Regions from separate parts of the Kitasatospora sp. NPDC029312 genome, predicted to be linked through region 3. Evidence: predicted binding sites of a transcription regulator. Region 3 holds the regulator's gene; each other region holds the start of a gene.
What was found. The regulator HrcA, encoded in region 3, represses chaperone genes, less so after heat shock. The targets are predictions, from matches to a motif close to TTNGCACTCNGNNNNNCNGAGTGCNAA.

Region 1 (4,206 bases), on a different contig from region 3:
GCACCGTCGACGACGGTGGTCGCGTCCTTGGTGATGGTCACGCGGCGGGCGGTGCCCAGCACGTCCAGGCCGACCTGGTCGAGCTTGAGGCCGACCTCCTCGGAGATGACCTGGCCGCCGGTCAGAACGGCGAGGTCGCCGAGGATCGCCTTGCGGCGGTCGCCGAAGCCCGGCGCCTTGACGGCGACGGCGTTGAAGGTGCCACGGATCTTGTTCACGACCAGGGTCGACAGCGCCTCGCCGTCGACGTCCTCGGCGATGATCAGCAGCGGCTTGGAGGAGCCGCCCTGCAGGATCTTCTCCAGCAGCGGCAGCAGCTCCTGGATGGAGGAGATCTTGCCCTGGTTGATCAGGATGTACGGGTCCTCCAGGACCGCCTCCTGCCGCTCCGCGTCGGTGACGAAGTAGGGCGACAGGTAACCCTTGTCGAACTGCATGCCCTCGGTGAAGTCCAGCTCCACGCCGAAGGTGTTCGACTCCTCGACGGTGATGACACCGTCCTTGCCGACCTTGTCGATCGCCTCGGCGATCAGCTCGCCGATCTGCGGGTCCTGGGCGGAGAGGGACGCGACGGCGGCGACGTCGTCCTTGCCCTCGATCTCGCGGGCCACGGACAGCAGGTGCTCGGAGACGGCGGCGACGGCCTTGTCGATGCCCTTCTTCAGGGCGGCCGGGCCGGCGCCGGCGGCGACGTTGCGCAGACCCTCGTTGACCAGGGCCTGGGCCAGCACGGTGGCGGTGGTGGTGCCGTCACCCGCGACGTCGTTGGTCTTGGTGGCGACCTCCTTGACGAGCTGCGCGCCAAGGTTCTCGTACGGGTCGTCCAGCTCGACCTCACGGGCGATGGTGACACCGTCGTTGGTGATGGTCGGGGCGCCGAACTTCTTGTCGATGACGACGTTGCGGCCCTTGGGGCCGATGGTCACCTTGACAGTGTCGGCCAGCTTGTTGACACCGCGCTCCAGCGAGCGGCGGGCGTCCTCGTCGAACTGCAGGATCTTCGCCATGTTCCCTATTCCCTCGGGGCTGCGGCCGACCGACCGGCCGCCGAACAACGTGAACCAACAACCACGCCCCGGGCCGCTGTCATGGAGGACACGGTTCCGGGGCGGGTCGGGGGCGTCTTACTTCTCGATGATCGCGAGGACGTCGCGGGCCGAGAGCACCAGGTACTCCTCGCCCTGGTACTTCACCTCGGTGCCGCCGTACTTCGAGTACAGGACGATGTCACCGACGGCGACGTCGAGCGGCAGACGCTGGCCGTCCTCGAAGCGGCCCGGGCCGACGGCCAGGACGACGCCCTCCTGGGGCTTCTCCTTGGCGGTGTCCGGGATAACCAGGCCGGAGGCCGTGGTGGTCTCGGCGTCGAGCGGCTGGACCACGATGCGGTCCTCGAGCGGCTTGATGGCAACCTTGCTGCTGGTGGTCACGTCCGAGCTCCCCTTCGGAGATTACGGGGCTTTCTAACGGGTATGGGGCGAACCTGCGAGCCTGCCGTCGCGGGGGTCAGACACGCGTCTTCGCGTTAGCACTCCCCCACTGGGGAGTGCCAAGGACGACCATAGGCCTGTGTTAGCACTCAGTCAACCAGAGTGCCAACGGCGCGCCCGGCGACTCGGCGCTACGGGCGAGTAACCGCACGGCCGTTCGGCCCTGGCGGGCCGTCGGATCGGCGTCGCGCCCGGGAGTCCCGGCGCACCCGCGCACCGGTGCACCGGCCCGACGCCGTCGTGAGCCGCCACGGATCACCGGCGAGAATGGGCCCGTGGACACCGAGAACCTCCAGCCCCTGCTGACCCCCCGGGGTCAGGCCCTGCTCGCCGAGCTGCGCGAGTTCACACCCGAGGAGGAGCTGGCCCTGGCCACCCGGCTGCGGCGGGAGCACCCCGCCGAGCTGGTGTCCGCGGCGTTCGGGCAGGCCCGGCTGCGGCAGCGGGCGCGGGCGAAGTTCGGTGCGGACGCCGACCGGATGTACTTCACGCCCAACGGCGTCGAACAGTCCACCCGGCGCAGCGTGGCCGAGTGGCGGGCGCGCCGGTTCGCCGGGCTGGGGGTACGGCGGCTCGCCGACCTGTGCTGCGGCATCGGCGGCGACGTGCTGGCGCTGGCCCGGGCCGGGATCGAGGTGCTGGCCGTCGACAAGGACCCGGCGGCCTGCGCGGCGACCGCGGCCAACGCCGCCGCGCTCGGCCTCTCCGACCTGGTCGAGGTGCGCTGCGCGGACGTCGCCGAGGTGGACGTCACCGGCTACGACGCGGTGTTCACCGATCCGGCCCGCCGCACCTCGCGCGGCCGGGTGTTCGACCCCGAGGCCTACACCCCGCCGCTGTCCTGGGCGGTCGAGGCCGGACGGCGGACGCCGATCGGCGCGCTGAAGGTCGCCCCCGGCATCCCGCACGAGGCCGTCCCGGCGGACGCCGAGGCCGAGTGGGTGTCCGACCACGGGGACGTCAAGGAGGCGGTGCTCTGGTTCGGCACCCGGGCGGCCCGCCCGCACCGCGCCACCCTGCTGCCCCAGGGCGCCAGCCTGACCGGCGGGGACCTGCCCGACCCGGCGGCCGGCCCGGTCGGGCGGTACCTGTACGAGCCGGACGGCGCGGTCATCCGGGCCCACCTGGTGGCCGAGGTGGCCGAGCAGGTCGACGGCCGGCTGATCGACCCGAAGATCGCCTACCTGACCTCGGACCGGCTGGTCGCCACCCCGTACGCGCACGCCTTCGAGCTCACCGACGTACTGCCCTTCCACATCAAGAAGCTCAAGGCCCTGCTGCGGGAGCGCGGCGTCGGCACGGTGGTGATCAAGAAGCGCGGGATGGCGATCACCCCGGAGGAACTGCGCCGCCAGCTCAAGCCCTCCGGGCCGAACACCGTCACGGTGGTCCTCAGCCGCACCGACCGGGGGCCGCTGATGATGCTGGGACAGCCCGTGACGGCCCCGTAGGCGCCCGGCCCTACGACGCCGGTGGCTGGATGTAGTCGTCCAACCGGGCCACCGAGAAGCCCTGCTCCTGGATCCGGGCCAGCAAGTCGCCGAACATCTGGGTCATCGTGGCGCCCTTGAGCTCCTTGGGGCCCCGGAAGTGCGCCAGGATGATGTCGCCGGGCTTCAGCTTCTTGTCGGCGGCCTGGTACTGCATGTCGTGGATCTGCATCGACTCGCGCCACAACACGATCGCGCGCGGACCGCACTGCTGCACCGAGGAGTTGAGCGTCGGGGTGTTGGCGCCGTCGCCGAACGGCGGACGGAACAGCAGCGGGGCGGTGCCGTACTGCTGGGTCAGCGCGGCCTGGTCGTCGCAGATCTCGGACTTCTGCTTGTCCGGGGAGAGCTTGCTCATCACCGGGTGGGTGACGGTGTGGTTCTGGATGTGGTTGCCGAGCGCCTGGAGTGGCTTGAAGTAGCCGTAGTCGTTCTTGACGATGTCCTTGGTCAGGAACATCGTGATCGGCACCTTGAGGTCGGTCAGCATCTCGACGAACTTCGGGTCCTTCTCGGCGCCGTCGTCGATGGTGATGAACACGACCTTGTCGCTCGTCTTCACGTCGCTGAACACCGGGACGGTGCCGCTGCGTTCGAGCTTGATCGGCTTGTCGGCTGGCGGGGCGGGGGCCGGGGCGAGCGGCTTGAGGTTCCACTTCGCCCAGGCCGCGGCGTCGCTCTGGGCCGGGGCCGCGCCGGGCGTGGTGGCCGCGGCCGTCGGCGCGGCGCCGCCGCCGGGCGGCTGGGGCGCGGCCGGGGCGGTCTTCGTCGCGGCCGCCGTACCGCCGCCCCCGTTGTCGCCGCACGCGGTGGCGAAGGCCAGCAGGGCCAGCGCCCCCACCGCGAACGTCCTGGTCCTGCTTCGCCCGTCCCTGTTCACTGCACCGCGCTCCCGGTCCCGTCCAGCGTTCTCTCAGCTATGCACGGTAGCGGCCGGGGCGGCGGTTCCCGACCACCGGCTGTTCGGTTACGCGGTTACGCGGTTACGCGGTGCGGCTATTCGACGTGCTCGCTGGTGAAGGACCAGCGGTGCACCGGACGGCCGATCAGCTCGGCCGGCGGGTCGGCGAGCGGTACCGGCTCGCCGCTCCACCAGGTGATCAGCAGCACCCGCTCCCGTCCCTCGGCCGGGGAGGCGCCCGGGGCGGAAAGCAGTTCCAGGCGCTCCAGGCCGGCCGCACCGCGCACCGCGGGCAGCGCGGACTCCCGGACCCAGGCGGCGAGTT
Region 2 (4,206 bases), on a different contig from region 3:
CGCGGCGTACGCCGCCGCCGTCCGGGAGGAGTACGGCTTCGTCCCGGAGCCGGACTTCCGTGCCGGCCGGGCCGCCGTCCTGCGCGGGCTCCTGGCGCTCCCGGCGCTCTACCGCACCCCCACCGCCCGGGACCGCCTCGCCGCGGCCGCCCGGGCCAACCTGACGGCCGAGCTGGCGGACCTCGGCGGCCGTTAGACCAGCTCCCCCACCGGTGCCACCACCACGCCCCGCTTGCCGCACACCCAGTGCGGCTCCGGGCCCAACTCCGGCTCCACGCCCAGCGCGTGCGGATCCCCGTCGGCCGCGCAGCCGGTGCACAGCGGCCACCGCCCGTACGCCTCCAGCAGCGCGTCCTGGACGTCCTGGGCGATCAGCCCGAGCACGTACTCGGTGCCGTCCGGCCACTGCTCCAGCCACCAGCGGCGGTGGGTGACGGCATCCTCCACCAGCGAGACGACGGCGGCGTCCGCCACGTCCCGCGCGGTGAGGTCGGCCAGGATCTGTGCCCTCGCGTTGTGCAGGGCGGTCTCGATGTCGTCGGAAGCCATCCGTCCATCCTCCCCCGGCGGCCCCCGAACGCCGAAACGCCGCGTGGGCGGCCCCCCTGAGGGAGCCGCCCACGCGGACGGGAGTCAACCGATCCGATCCGAGGGATCAGGATCAGAAGTCCATGTCACCGCCCGGCATGCCGCCACCGGCGGCCGCGGCGGCCTTCTCCGGCTTGTCGGCGATGACGGCCTCGGTGGTGAGGAACAGCGCCGCGATGGAGGCGGCGTTCTGCAGGGCGGAGCGGGTGACCTTGGCCGGGTCGATGATGCCCGCGGCGACCAGGTCGACGTACTCGTTGGTGGCGGCGTTCAGGCCGTGACCGGCGGGGAGGTTGCGCACCTTCTCCACCACGACGCCGCCCTCGAGGCCGGCGTTGGTCGCGATCTGCTTGATCGGGGCCTCCAGCGCGACCTTGACGATGTTGGCACCGGTGGCCTCGTCGCCCTCCAGCTCCAGCTTGTCGAAGGCGACACCGGCCTGCAGCAGCGCGACGCCACCACCGGCGACGATGCCCTCCTCGACGGCGGCCTTCGCGTTGCGGACGGCGTCCTCGATGCGGTGCTTGCGCTCCTTGAGCTCCACCTCGGTGGCCGCGCCGGCCTTGATGACGGCCACGCCGCCGGCCAGCTTGGCGAGGCGCTCCTGGAGCTTCTCGCGGTCGTAGTCCGAGTCGCTGTTCTCGATCTCGGCGCGGATCTGGTTCACGCGACCGGCGACCTGCTCGCTGTCGCCGCCACCGTCGACGATGGTGGTCTCGTCCTTGGTGATGACCACCTTGCGGGCGGTGCCCAGCAGGTCGAGACCGGCGTTCTCCAGCTTGAGGCCGACCTCCTCGGAGATCACGGTGCCACCGGTGAGGATGGCGATGTCGCCGAGCATGGCCTTGCGGCGGTCGCCGAAGCCCGGGGCCTTGACCGCGACGGACTTGAAGGTGCCGCGGATCTTGTTCACGACCAGGGTCGACAGGGCCTCGCCCTCGACGTCCTCGGCGATGATGACGAGCGGCTTGCCGCTCTGCATGACCTTCTCCAGCAGCGGGAGCAGGTCCTTGACCGCACCGATCTTGGAGTTGGCGATGAGGATGTACGGGTCCTCGAAGGTCGCCTCCATGCGCTCCAGGTCGGTGGCGAAGTAGGCGGAGATGTAGCCCTTGTCGAAGCGCATGCCCTCGGTGAGCTCGAGCTCGAGGCCGAAGGTGTTGCTCTCCTCGACGGTGATGACGCCTTCCTTGCCGACCTTGTCCATGGCCTCGGCGATCAGCTCGCCGATCTGGGTGTCGGCGGCGGAGATGGAGGCGGTGGAGGCGATCTGCTCCTTGGTCTCCACGTCCTTGGCCTGGGCCAGCAGCTGGTCGGAGACGGCGGCGACGGCCTTCTCGATGCCGCGCTTCAGAGCCATCGGGTTGGCGCCGGCGGCGACGTTGCGCAGACCCTCGCGCACCAGGGCCTGGGCCAGCACGGTGGCGGTGGTGGTGCCGTCACCCGCGACGTCGTCCGTCTTCTTGGCGACCTCCTTGACGAGCTCGGCACCGATCTTCTCGTACGGGTCCTCGAGCTCGATCTCCTTGGCGATGGAGACGCCGTCGTTGGTGATCGTGGGGGCGCCCCACTTCTTCTCCAGCACGACGTTGCGACCCTTGGGGCCGAGCGTGACCTTCACTGCGTCGGCGAGCTGGTTCATGCCACGCTCAAGGCCGCGGCGAGCTTCCTCATCAAAGGCGATGATCTTGGCCATCAGAAGTGGTCCTCCGGGACACGGTCGACTGCTCGGACCAAGGGGTGCCCGCGACGGACGGCCCTGGTGTGCGGGGGTCCATTCCCCTACCGCTCCCGGGGGCCTCACCGACCCGGTCCGCTGTCACTCTCACGCTGTGAGTGCTAACGCCAATGATTAGCACTCCGGGTGGTCGAGTGCAAGCCCAATCGGCGACCCGCGAGCCGCCGCCGCGGCCCGCCCCGGGAAACACGAACGGGCCCGTACGACACGTGTCGTACGGGCCCGCCGAGAAGCGAGGGTTCCACCAGCAGTGGGCCGCGCCGAGCTCCTGAGCGGAAGGGGGTCAGACCGCGCGGACCATGTCCGCCTGCGGGCCCTTCTGTCCCTGGGAGATCTCGAACTCGACCCGCTGGCCCTCCTCGAGGGTGCGGTAGCCGTCCATCTGGATCGCGCTGTAGTGGACGAAGACGTCCGCACCACCGTCGACCGCGATGAAGCCGTAGCCCTTCTCCGCGTTGAACCACTTGACGGTGCCCTGAGCCATTCCGAACTCCCCTAGTGCTGTGCTGGCCCTTCACGCGCCCGCAGGTCGCGGGCCCGGGTCTGGTTGGAGGCCGGCCCGGGGAACCCCCCCTGGGCGCAGCCGTGCACGCCGCAATCCCCGCCCGGAACACCGAACGGCTTCCGGTGAGCGGGTGATTACGTCGACCGCGGCTGAATGTATCCGGATCGACGCCCTCTGCAACAGGGCCAGCCGCCGGTAATTCCCTGGACCCGTCAAGAGACAAGGCGAACAAACCGGAAGGAAATCGGCATTTCGCGCGGGACATAGCGGACGAATTACTCAAATCCGCGCAGGAATTCTGACATCTGCCTGACATGTTTCACGGCCTGGCGCTCGAGCCGGTCTCAACGTCCGGACGGTCTCGGGCCAAGCGGCGTACGAGCCGAAAGGGAAGCCTTGTTCCCAGCCGAGCCACACTCTACTCCCACCCGACCCGGAAATATTCCCGCCGAAATACCGACGGCCGCCCGCACCCACGGAGAGCCGAATTCCGTGGGTGCGGGCGGCCGGGGAAGCGGACCGCGGGTGTTCAGCAGCCGCCGGCCACCGCCGGAATGATCGAGACGCCGGCGCCGTCCTTGATCTCGGTCGCCAGCCCCTCGGCGAACCGGACGTCGTCGTCGTTCACGTACACGTTGACGAATCGGCGCAGCTTGCCGGTGTCGTCCAGGATGCGGGCCGAGATGCCCGCGTGGTTCTTCTCCAGGTCGGCGATGACCTCGGCCAGGGTGGCCCCCTCGGCGGTCACCTCGGCGGCGCCGCCGGTGTAGGTGCGCAGGATGGTGGGGATGCGGACGGTGGCGCTCATGGCTCTCCTAGCGGGGTGGGGTGGTGTCAGGCGGACGCGAGGCCGGCGGAGCGGAAGGACTCCAGCGTCGGGCGGATGACGGCGGTCATCCCGGCGTCGGAGACGGCGTCCAGCGTCTTCAGGCCGTCGCCGGTGTTGATCGCTACGGTCTCCTTGGCCGGGTCCAGCTGACCGGTCTCGACGAGCTTCTTCAGCACACCGATGGTCACGCCGCCCGCGGTCTCGGCGAAGATGCCCTCGGTCCGGGCCAGCAGCCGGATCGCCGCCACGACCTCCGCGTCCGTGACGTCCTCGACCGCTCCCCCGGTCCGGCGGGCGATGTCCAGCACGTACGGGCCGTCCGCCGGGTTGCCGATCGCCAGTGACTTGGCGATGGTGTCCGGCTTGACCGGCTTGATCACGTCCCGGCCCGCCTTGAACGCGGCCGACACCGGCGAGCAGCCCTCGGCCTGGGCGCCGAAGATCCGGTACGGCCGGTCCTCCACCAGGCCGAGCTTGATCAGCTCCTGCAGGCCCTTGTCGATCTTCGTCAGCTGCGAACCCGAGGCGATCGGGATGACGATCTGC
Region 3 (4,206 bases):
TCGCCGGCCTCCAGCCGCTTCACCGCGGCCGCGTGCCGCCCCTCCGCCCCGTCCAGGCGCACCAGCGCCCCGGGCGCGGCGGCGGCGATCCGCTCGGTCTCGACGACGAAGACGGGGGCGGTCATGGGGTGGTCCTCCGGAGGGGTGGGCGGATGGGCAACGCGAAGGGGGTGCCGGGATCGGACCCCGGCACCCCCTTCCGGACGGCTCACCGGCCGTTGAAGGCGTCCTTCAGGCGCGAGAACAGGCCCTGCTGCCCCGGCGCGAACTGGCCGGACGGGCGCTCCTCGCCGCGCAGCACGGCGAGCCGGCGCAGCAGCTCCTCCTGCTCGGGGTCGAGCTTGGTGGGCGTCTGCACCTCGACGTGCACTATCAGGTCGCCCCGGCCGCCGCCGCGCAGGTGGGTGATGCCCCGGGCGTGCAGCGGGATCGACTGGCCGGACTGGGTGCCGGGCCGGATGTCGACCTCCTCCAGCCCGTCCAGGGTCTGCAGCGGCACCTGGGTGCCGAGCGCGGCGGCCGTCATCGGGATGGTGACGGTGCAGTGCAGGTCGTCCCCGCGCCGCTGGAAGACGGTGTGGGTGGTCTCGGCGATCTCGACGTACAGGTCGCCGGCCGGGCCGCCGCCGGGACCGACCTCGCCCTCGCCGGCCAGCTGGATGCGGGTGCCGTTGTCGACACCGGCCGGGATCTTGACGGTCAGGGTGCGGCGGGCGCGGACCCGGCCGTCGCCGGCGCACTCGGGGCACGGGGTCGGCACGACGGTGCCGAAGCCCTGGCACTGGGGGCAGGGGCGGGAGGTCATGACCTGCCCCAGGAACGAGCGGGTGACCTGGGAGACCTCGCCCTTGCCGCGGCACATGTCGCAGGTCTGCGCGGAGGTGCCGGGGGCCGCGCCCTCGCCGCTGCAGGTGGTGCAGGTGACGGCGGTGTCGACCTGGAGTTCCTTGGTGGTGCCGAAGGCGGCCTCCTCCAGGGTGATCTCCAGCCGGATCATGGCGTCCTGGCCGCGGCGGGTGCGCGAGCGCGGGCCGCGCTGGCCGGCCGCGGCGCCGAAGAAGGCGTCCATGATGTCGGAGAAGCCGAAGCCCGCCGCGCCGGCGCCGAAGCCGCCCGCGCCACCGCCGCCGCCCGGCGACAGCGGGTCCCCGCCGAGGTCGTAGACCTGGCGCTTCTGCGGATCGGAGAGCACCTCGTAGGCGGCGTTGATCTCCTTGAACCGCTCCTGCGTCTTCGGGTCCGGGTTGACGTCCGGGTGCAGTTCGCGTGCCAGGCGCCGGAACGCCTTCTTGATCTCGTCCTGCCCCGCATCCCGTCGGACGCCGAGTACCGCGTAGTAGTCCGTGGCCACCAAATGCTCCGCTTGTTCCGCCTGTAGTAGTGCGACTGGACACCACCGCCAGAGGTCTGACGGTGGCTGCTTGCTACGACTCGGCCAGGATCTGCCCCACGTACCGTGCCACCGCTCGAACCGCCCCCATTGTGCCCGGGTAGTCCATCCGGGTCGGACCGATCACACCCAGTTTGGCCACGCTCTCCTCGCCCGAACCGTAGCCGACCGACACGACCGAGGTGGAATTCAGCCCCTCGTAGGCGTTCTCGCGCCCGATCCGGACCGTCATCGCGGCGTCCGTGGTCTCACCCAGGAGGCGGAGCAGGACGACCTGCTCCTCCAGGGCCTCCAGCACCGGCTGGATGGTGAGCGGGAAGTCGTGCCCGAGGCGGGTCAGGTTGGCCGTGCCGGCCAGCATGATCCGCTCCTCGTTCTGCTCGGCCAACGCCTCGAACAGGGTCGCCAGGACCGTGCTGACGGTCGGCCGGTCGATCTGCTCGAAGGTGGCCGGAAGGTCCTCCAGCAGGCCCGGGACGTCCGGCAGCCGCTGGCCGGCGGCGCGCGCGTTGATCCGCGCCCGCAGGTCGGCCAGGAGCGTCTCGCCGACCGTGCCCGGGCAGTCGACCATCCGCTGCTCGACCCGGCCGGTGTTGGTGATCAGGACCAGCATCACCTTGGCCGGGGCGAGCGCCACCAGCTCGATGTGCCGGACGGTGGAACGGGTCAGCGAGGGGTACTGCACCACGGCGACCTGCCGGGTGAGCTGCGCGAGCAGCCGCACCGTACGGGCCACCACGTCGTCCAGGTCGACGGCGCCGTCCAGGAAGTGCCGGATCGCCCGGCGCTCCGGGGCGCTCATCGGCTTGACCTCGGCGAGCTTGTCGACGAACAGCCGGTAGCCCTTGTCGGTGGGGATGCGCCCGGCGCTGGTGTGCGGCTGGTGGATGTAGCCCTCCTCCTCCAGCGCCGCCATGTCGTTGCGCACGGTGGCCGGGGAGACCCCGAGGTTGTGCCGCTCCACCAGGGCCTTGGAGCCGACCGGCTCCTCGGTGCCGACGTAGTCCTGGACGATCGCGCGCAGCACGGCGAGCTTGCGGTCGTCCAGCTGGCGGACCTCACCGGCCATGGGGCACGCACCTCCGTCTTCGCACGTTGTCCGTCTGTGATGCTGCGGGCCGCTCGGGCAGGGACCCCGACCCTGGCACTCTGCGCACACGAGTGCCAGAACCGTACCTGCCAGTGTAAGGCCCGGGTCCTACCGCAGGAACGGCCCGGCCGGGGTGATCCTGCCCGCAGTTCGGGGGCGCGGTTCCGGGGCGGCGCCGGAGCGCGGTGCCGGAGCGCCGACCCGGCCGCCGCAACTCGCGGCGCGGGGGTGGTGCCCCGGGGCCGTCCGGGTGGCAGCATCGAAAGCGACGGCGATCGGAGGAGCAAGCAATGTCGAGCTCGGGCCAGCACACCCGCTTCGCACCCGACCGCGGCCTGACCAGCCGCATGGTCGCGACGATGTTCGTGATCGGGCTGCTGTACGTCGGTTTCACGGGTCTGCTGATCGCGCTGCTGCGCGGGGCCTGGCCGCTGATCGTCCTGATCTCCGGCGGGCTGTTCGTGGCCCAGTTCTGGTTCAGCGACAAGATCACCGAACGGGCGATGGGCGCCCGTCCGGTGAGCGAGGAGCAGTTCCCCCAGCTGCACGGCACCATCGACCGGCTCTGCGCCCTGGCCGACATGCCCAAGCCCCGCGTGGCGGTCGCCGACAACGACATGCCGAACGCCTTCGCCACCGGCCGCAACCCGCAGAACGCCGTGGTCTGCGTGACCACCGGCCTGCTGCGCCGGCTCGAACCGGAGGAACTGGAGGGCGTCCTCGCGCACGAGCTGTCGCACGTCGCCCACCGGGACGTCGCGGTGATGACCATCGCCGGCTTCCTCGGCGTGCTCGCCGGGGCGATGACCCGGATCGCCGTGTACGGCGGCTTCATGGGCGGCGGGCGCAACAACAACGACCAGAACGCGGCCATCGTGGCGCTGATCATCCCGCTGGTGTCGATGGTCGTCTACGCGATCAGCTTCCTGCTCACCCGGCTGCTCTCGCGCTACCGCGAGCTGGCCGCCGACCGGGCCGCCGCCCAGCTCACCGGCCGGCCCAGCGCCCTGGCCTCCGCCCTGACGAAGGTGACCGGGCAGATCGCCGCCATCCCCACCGAGGACCTGCGCAAGTCGCAGCCGTACAACGCCTTCTACTTCGCCCCCGCGCTGAGCGCCCGGGAGACCGCCTCGCAGCTGTTCTCCACCCACCCGACGCTGGAGAAGCGGCTGGCGCAGCTGGCGAAGATCTCCGAGCAGCTCGGCCGCTGAGCCCTCCCGCCCGGAGCCGCTGAGCCCCTCCCGCCTCGAAAGGACCGCCGTGGGAATCCTGGACGCCCTGTTCGGCCGCAGCAAGCCCGTCAAGCCCGACCTCGACCAGCTGTTCGGCGTGCCGTCCGCCGCGCTCACCCTGGAGGCCGGGGCCGCCTTCACCCCCACCGGGCTCGGTTCGGTCTGCTTCGCGGCCGTCGAGGGCGCGGCCTTCGTCCAGGTCGAACAGCAGGTCCGGGCGCTGCTGGACGCCGACACCGAACGCGGCGGCGTGCCGGTGGAGGCCTCCAAGGACGGCTACGGCTACTCCTGGCTGCTCGCCCGGCACGCCCCCGAGGAACTGCCCGAGCTGGTCAACGACCTTCACGCCGTCAACAGCGAGCTGGAGGCGAACGGCTTCGGCCCCCAGCTGCTCTGCTCGCTGGTGGGCTTCCGCAATCCGGAGGGCCAGTCGCTGGCCCTGGTCTACCTCTACAAGCGGGGTTCGTTCTACCCGTTCGCCCCGATGCCCGGCG
Region 4 (4,206 bases), on a different contig from region 3:
GGTGCGGCCCGGCGCGGCGCGAGCGGTGCGGCCCGGCGCGAGCGGTGCGGCGTGAGGGCGCAGACCGGCACGGGTCGGAGGGTTTGGGCTGGCGGAGTCTACGCGCGTAACTGTATGCTGGTTCGACTACGCCGTATAACCACCGCTAGACCACCCCAGCATCTGCCTGACGCAGAGTTGGCGCGACCGCTCGGCGGCCGCGGTCCGGCCCCCGGCCCACCAGGCCCGGCCGACCCGGTATCTACCTCGGTCGACGCGCGAGAGGACGACTCTCGGCGCCGTCGGGGCCACCCCATGCCCTGCCGCGCTACCAGGCAGCAGGAAGGACCGACCGTGACGGCCCGCCGAACGGTCGACACCGCCGCGGAGAGCACTCCCCGGACCGCGGCCGACACCGTGGACACCGCCGCCGACGCGCCCGCCCGGGTCGGGTACGGGGAGCTGCTGCGCACTCCCGGCGCCTGGACGTTCCTGTCCCCCGCCCTCGTCGCGCGACTGCCGTACGCGATGCTCAGCATGGGCATCCTGCTGCTCGTCACCCAGACCCACGGCTCGTACGGCACCGCCGGTACGGTCACCGCCGTCGCCGCGGTCTCCCAGGCCCTGATCGGACCGCAGACCGGGCGACTGGCCGACCGGTACGGCCAGGCCTCGGTGCTGGTCCCGACGGTGCTGGTGCACGCGGCCTCGGTCGCCCTGCTGATCGCCCTGGCGCTCGGCCACGCGCCGGCCTGGAGCCTGTACCTGGCCGCCGTCCCCGCCGGGGCGAGCGTGCCGCAGATCGGTGCGATGGTCCGGGCCCGCTGGGTCGCCAAGTTCACCGGGGAGGGCGCCTCCCCGACCGCCGCGGCCAAGGTGAGCACCGCGTTCGCCTTCGAGTCCGTGACGGACGAGTTCACCTTCGTGATCGGCCCGATCCTGGCCGCCAACATCGCCGCCTTCGTCAGCCCGGCGGCCGCACTGGTCGCCGAGGCCTCGCTGACCCTGGTCGGCGGCCTCGCCTTCGCCGCCCAGCGGCGCACCGCCCCGGCCCGGATCCTGCCCCAGCCCGGCGTGCGGCGTGCCTCGGCGCTCGCCTCGCCCGGCGTCCGGCTGCTGGTCGGCGCCTTCCTCGGGGTCGGCGCGGTGTTCGGCGGCATGCAGGTGTCGGTGAACGCCTTCGCCGACTCGGTCGGCCACCACGACGCCGGCGGCACGGTCTACGGGATCTTCGCGGGCGGCTCGATGCTGGCCGGCGTGCTGTACGGCGTGATCGCCTGGCGGCGGCCGGTCCAGCAGCGGATGGTCATGAGCTACACGCTGCTGGTGCTCGGCTGCTCGGTGCTGTGGGCGATGCCCAACCTGATCGCCCTGACCGTCGCGGGTCTGGTCTGCGGCCTGGCCATCGCGCCGACCCTGATCAGCGGCTACACCCTGGTCGAGACGCTGGTCGCGGACGGCGCCAAGACGGAGGCCTTCACCTGGCTGACCGGCGCGATCGGGCTGGGGCTGGCGGTCGGCTCGATGGCCGCGGGCAAGCTGATCGACGGCCACGGCCCCTCGGTCGGGTTCCTGGTGCCGGTGATCGGCGCCGGGCTGGGGTTGCTGGCACTGGTGTCCATGCGGCGCCTGCTGGTGACGCCGGGCGGGGCGGGCCGCGTGGTGGCCGGGTCCACCGAGCGCGGCGGCGCGACGCAGCTGGTCGGCGCGGCGAAGGGCTGAACGGACGGTCGGCGGCGCCCGGCACCGGCTCATGTCACACCGGAGTCGCTGGACTGATCCAGCGGAATGCCGCATCATTGACCATCGTTAGCACTCATCAGGCGAGAGTGCCAGGAGGAAGACAAGTGCCCACGTACCAGTACCAGTGCACCGAGTGCGGCAACGGCCTGGAGGCGGTGCAGAAGTTCACCGACGAGGCGCTGACCACGTGCCCCGAATGCCAGGGACGGCTGCGCAAGGTCTTCTCGGCCGTGGGCGTCGTGTTCAAGGGCTCGGGCTTCTACCGGACCGACAGCCGTTCGTCCTCCAGCAGCTCGGTGGGGGGCGGTGCGACCTCCGGCTCCTCGACGTCCTCGTCGGATTCGAGCTCGTCGTCCTCTTCCGGCTCCTCCGGCTCGTCGAGCTCCTCGACCGCCTCCAGCAGCCCGGCTCCGGCCGCGAGCTGACCTCGGCGCCCGGCAGCGTTCGGTAGCTTCGCGCAAGGCCCGTCGGCCCCGCTTCACGCGGGGCGGCGGGCCTTGCGCCGTTCCACGGCCGCACGCATCTCCCCGATTGCGCGCCTTTCGTCAGCGCAGGACGTCTCTCGTCAGCGCGGCGAGGTCGGTCTCACTCGCGCGAGTGTACGAAGTTGTCCACAGGGGCGGGTTATCCACAGGCTGAGGGAAGGGACTTTCCGGCAGTGCCCGGGACGCGCATCGTGTGGGTCACCAGAGACCGACCGATCGAGTCCGGAGGTGACGTCGATGACGCCCACGAGCCCGTACGTTCCGCTGCCCGCCCCCACCGTGCCGCCTCGGCGGGAGCTGCCGAGCTTCCCGCCGATCCGGCGCGGCTGCGGCGGGTGGTACCGCTGGCGCCGGGCCGTCCGGCGGCGGGCGGGCGTGCCCGCGCTGGTACTGCTCGCGGTGGCGGCAGCGCTCGCGTTCGGCCCCGGCCGGGCCGGGCCGCCCCCGTCGCAGGGCCCAGTAGGCCACCAGGGTTGTCAGTCCGGGACTCCGGGGGACCACCCGTGACCTGGGAACGACTTCGTCGTTCGAGGCGGCATGAAGGGCTTCAAGGAATTCCTGCTGCGTGGAAATGTCGTCGAACTCGCCGTCGCCGTGGTCATCGGCGCGGCCTTCACCAACATCGTCAACGCCTTCGTCAAGGGCGTGATCAATCCGATCGTGGGCGTGTTCGGGACGAAGGACCTGGCGTCCTACAGTTCCTGCCTCAAGGGGCCCTGCGAGGTGAGCTCCACCGGTGAGGTCACGTCCGGAATCCTCATCCTGTGGGGATCTGTGCTCAGTGCCGCCCTACAGTTCCTGATCACGGCGGCCGTCGTCTACTTCGCCCTGATCGTGCCGATGAACAGGATGGCGGCCCGGCGCAAGACCGCCGCCGAGGAGGCGGCGGAGGTCGAGGCCAAGGAGGTCCAACTGCTGACCGAGATCCGAGACGCGCTGGTCACGGCACGTTAGTCCGGCGCTGCACCAGTCCTGCGGCGCGTCGGTGTATACCGCCTCACTCCCCGTGGTGCGGGGGGCGCTGGCTCAGGTACCAGTCCAGGCCCCGTCCACCGCTCTCCCCACCCGCCCCGGGGCGCTCGCCCCAGCCGGCGTCGGTGTCGTCCCGGGACTGCTGGTCGAAGGGGTCACGGAAGACGAGCCGAGCCTTGGCGGCCGCCCGCCGGTCCTCCGGCTCCCGGCCCTGTTCCTGGTCGTTCTGTTCCTGGCCGTTCGGCTCCTGGCCGTTCGGCTCCTGCCGGTCCTGCTCCCGGCTGCTCCGGTCCTGCCGGCCGCGTTCCTGCTCGCTCACCTTGTCCACCACTCCCACTCCCCTGATCAGCCGGGCCATCCCGTCCTTCCAGGGTAAGAGCCCCATGGCGGCCCCGGGCCCGGGTGCGAAGCGCTCCGCACTCGGGCCCGGAAGGGGCAAAGCCAGGCTCGGCCGTGTACAGCCGCCGTGACAGGTACGTCAGGCGGCTTCGAAGCCCGCGTGGTCGGCGATCTTCTTCAGCTCGGCCAGGGCGTGCTTCTCGATCTGACGGATCCGCTCGCGGGTGAGGCCGTGCTGCTTGCCCACCTCGGTGAGGGTGCGCTCGCGGCCGTCCTCCATGCCGTAGCGGGAGCGGATGATCGAGGCCGTGCGGTCGTCCAGCCGCCCGATCAGGTCGTCCAGCTCCTCACGGCGGAGCATGACCATCACGGCGTCCTCGGGGGACGTCGCTCCGGTGTCCTCCACCAGGTCGCCGAACTGGGTCTCGCCCTCGTCGTCGACCGACATGTTCAGGCTGACCGGGTCACGCGCCCAGTCCAGCACGTCCTTGATGCGGGCCTCGGTGGTGTCCAGCTCGGCCGCGATCTCGGCCGGCTCGGCCTCGCGGCCCAGCTCCTTGGACTTCTCCCGCTGCACCCGCCGGATCCGGCCGAGCTCCTCGACCAGGTGCACGGGGAGCCGGATCGTCCGGGACTGGTCGGCGATGGAGCGGGTGATCGCCTGCCGGATCCACCAGGTGGCGTAGGT

Region 1: a site for HrcA is predicted at 1,573-1,599, ahead of groES (co-chaperone GroES). Genes of this name have one in related genera too.
Region 2: a site for HrcA is predicted at 2,441-2,467, ahead of groL (chaperonin GroEL). Genes of this name have one in related genera too.
Region 4: a site for HrcA is predicted at 1,789-1,815, ahead of ACZ4WV_RS07170 (FmdB family zinc ribbon protein). Genes of this name have one in related genera too.

What each region holds. Positions count from the first base shown of each region.
Region 1 is NZ_JBVHXY010000003.1:168,311-172,516, forward strand. It holds gene groL (chaperonin GroEL) at 1-1,007, opposite strand, end outside; gene groES (co-chaperone GroES) at 1,125-1,430, opposite strand; gene ACZ4WV_RS03705 (THUMP-like domain-containing protein) at 1,766-2,941, shown strand; gene ACZ4WV_RS03710 (polysaccharide deacetylase family protein) at 2,952-3,860, opposite strand; gene ACZ4WV_RS03715 (hypothetical protein) at 3,977-4,206, opposite strand, start outside.
Region 2 is NZ_JBVHXY010000005.1:74,282-78,487, reverse strand. It holds gene ACZ4WV_RS06430 (HD domain-containing protein) at 1-196, shown strand, start outside; gene ACZ4WV_RS06425 (hypothetical protein) at 193-549, opposite strand; gene groL (chaperonin GroEL) at 662-2,284, opposite strand; gene ACZ4WV_RS06415 (cold-shock protein) at 2,610-2,810, opposite strand; gene ACZ4WV_RS06410 (MoaD/ThiS family protein) at 3,361-3,639, opposite strand; gene thrC (threonine synthase) at 3,666-4,206, opposite strand, start outside.
Region 3 is NZ_JBVHXY010000065.1:16,269-20,474, reverse strand. It holds gene ACZ4WV_RS33480 (16S rRNA (uracil(1498)-N(3))-methyltransferase) at 1-125, opposite strand, end outside; gene dnaJ (molecular chaperone DnaJ) at 209-1,351, opposite strand; gene hrcA (heat-inducible transcriptional repressor HrcA) at 1,425-2,459, opposite strand; gene htpX (zinc metalloprotease HtpX) at 2,771-3,691, shown strand; gene pspAB (PspA-associated protein PspAB) at 3,741-4,206, shown strand, end outside.
Region 4 is NZ_JBVHXY010000005.1:235,379-239,584, reverse strand. It holds gene ACZ4WV_RS07175 (MFS transporter) at 397-1,701, shown strand; gene ACZ4WV_RS07170 (FmdB family zinc ribbon protein) at 1,827-2,147, shown strand; gene mscL (large conductance mechanosensitive channel protein MscL) at 2,745-3,161, shown strand; gene ACZ4WV_RS07160 (hypothetical protein) at 3,205-3,564, opposite strand; gene ACZ4WV_RS07155 (sigma-70 family RNA polymerase sigma factor) at 3,658-4,206, opposite strand, start outside.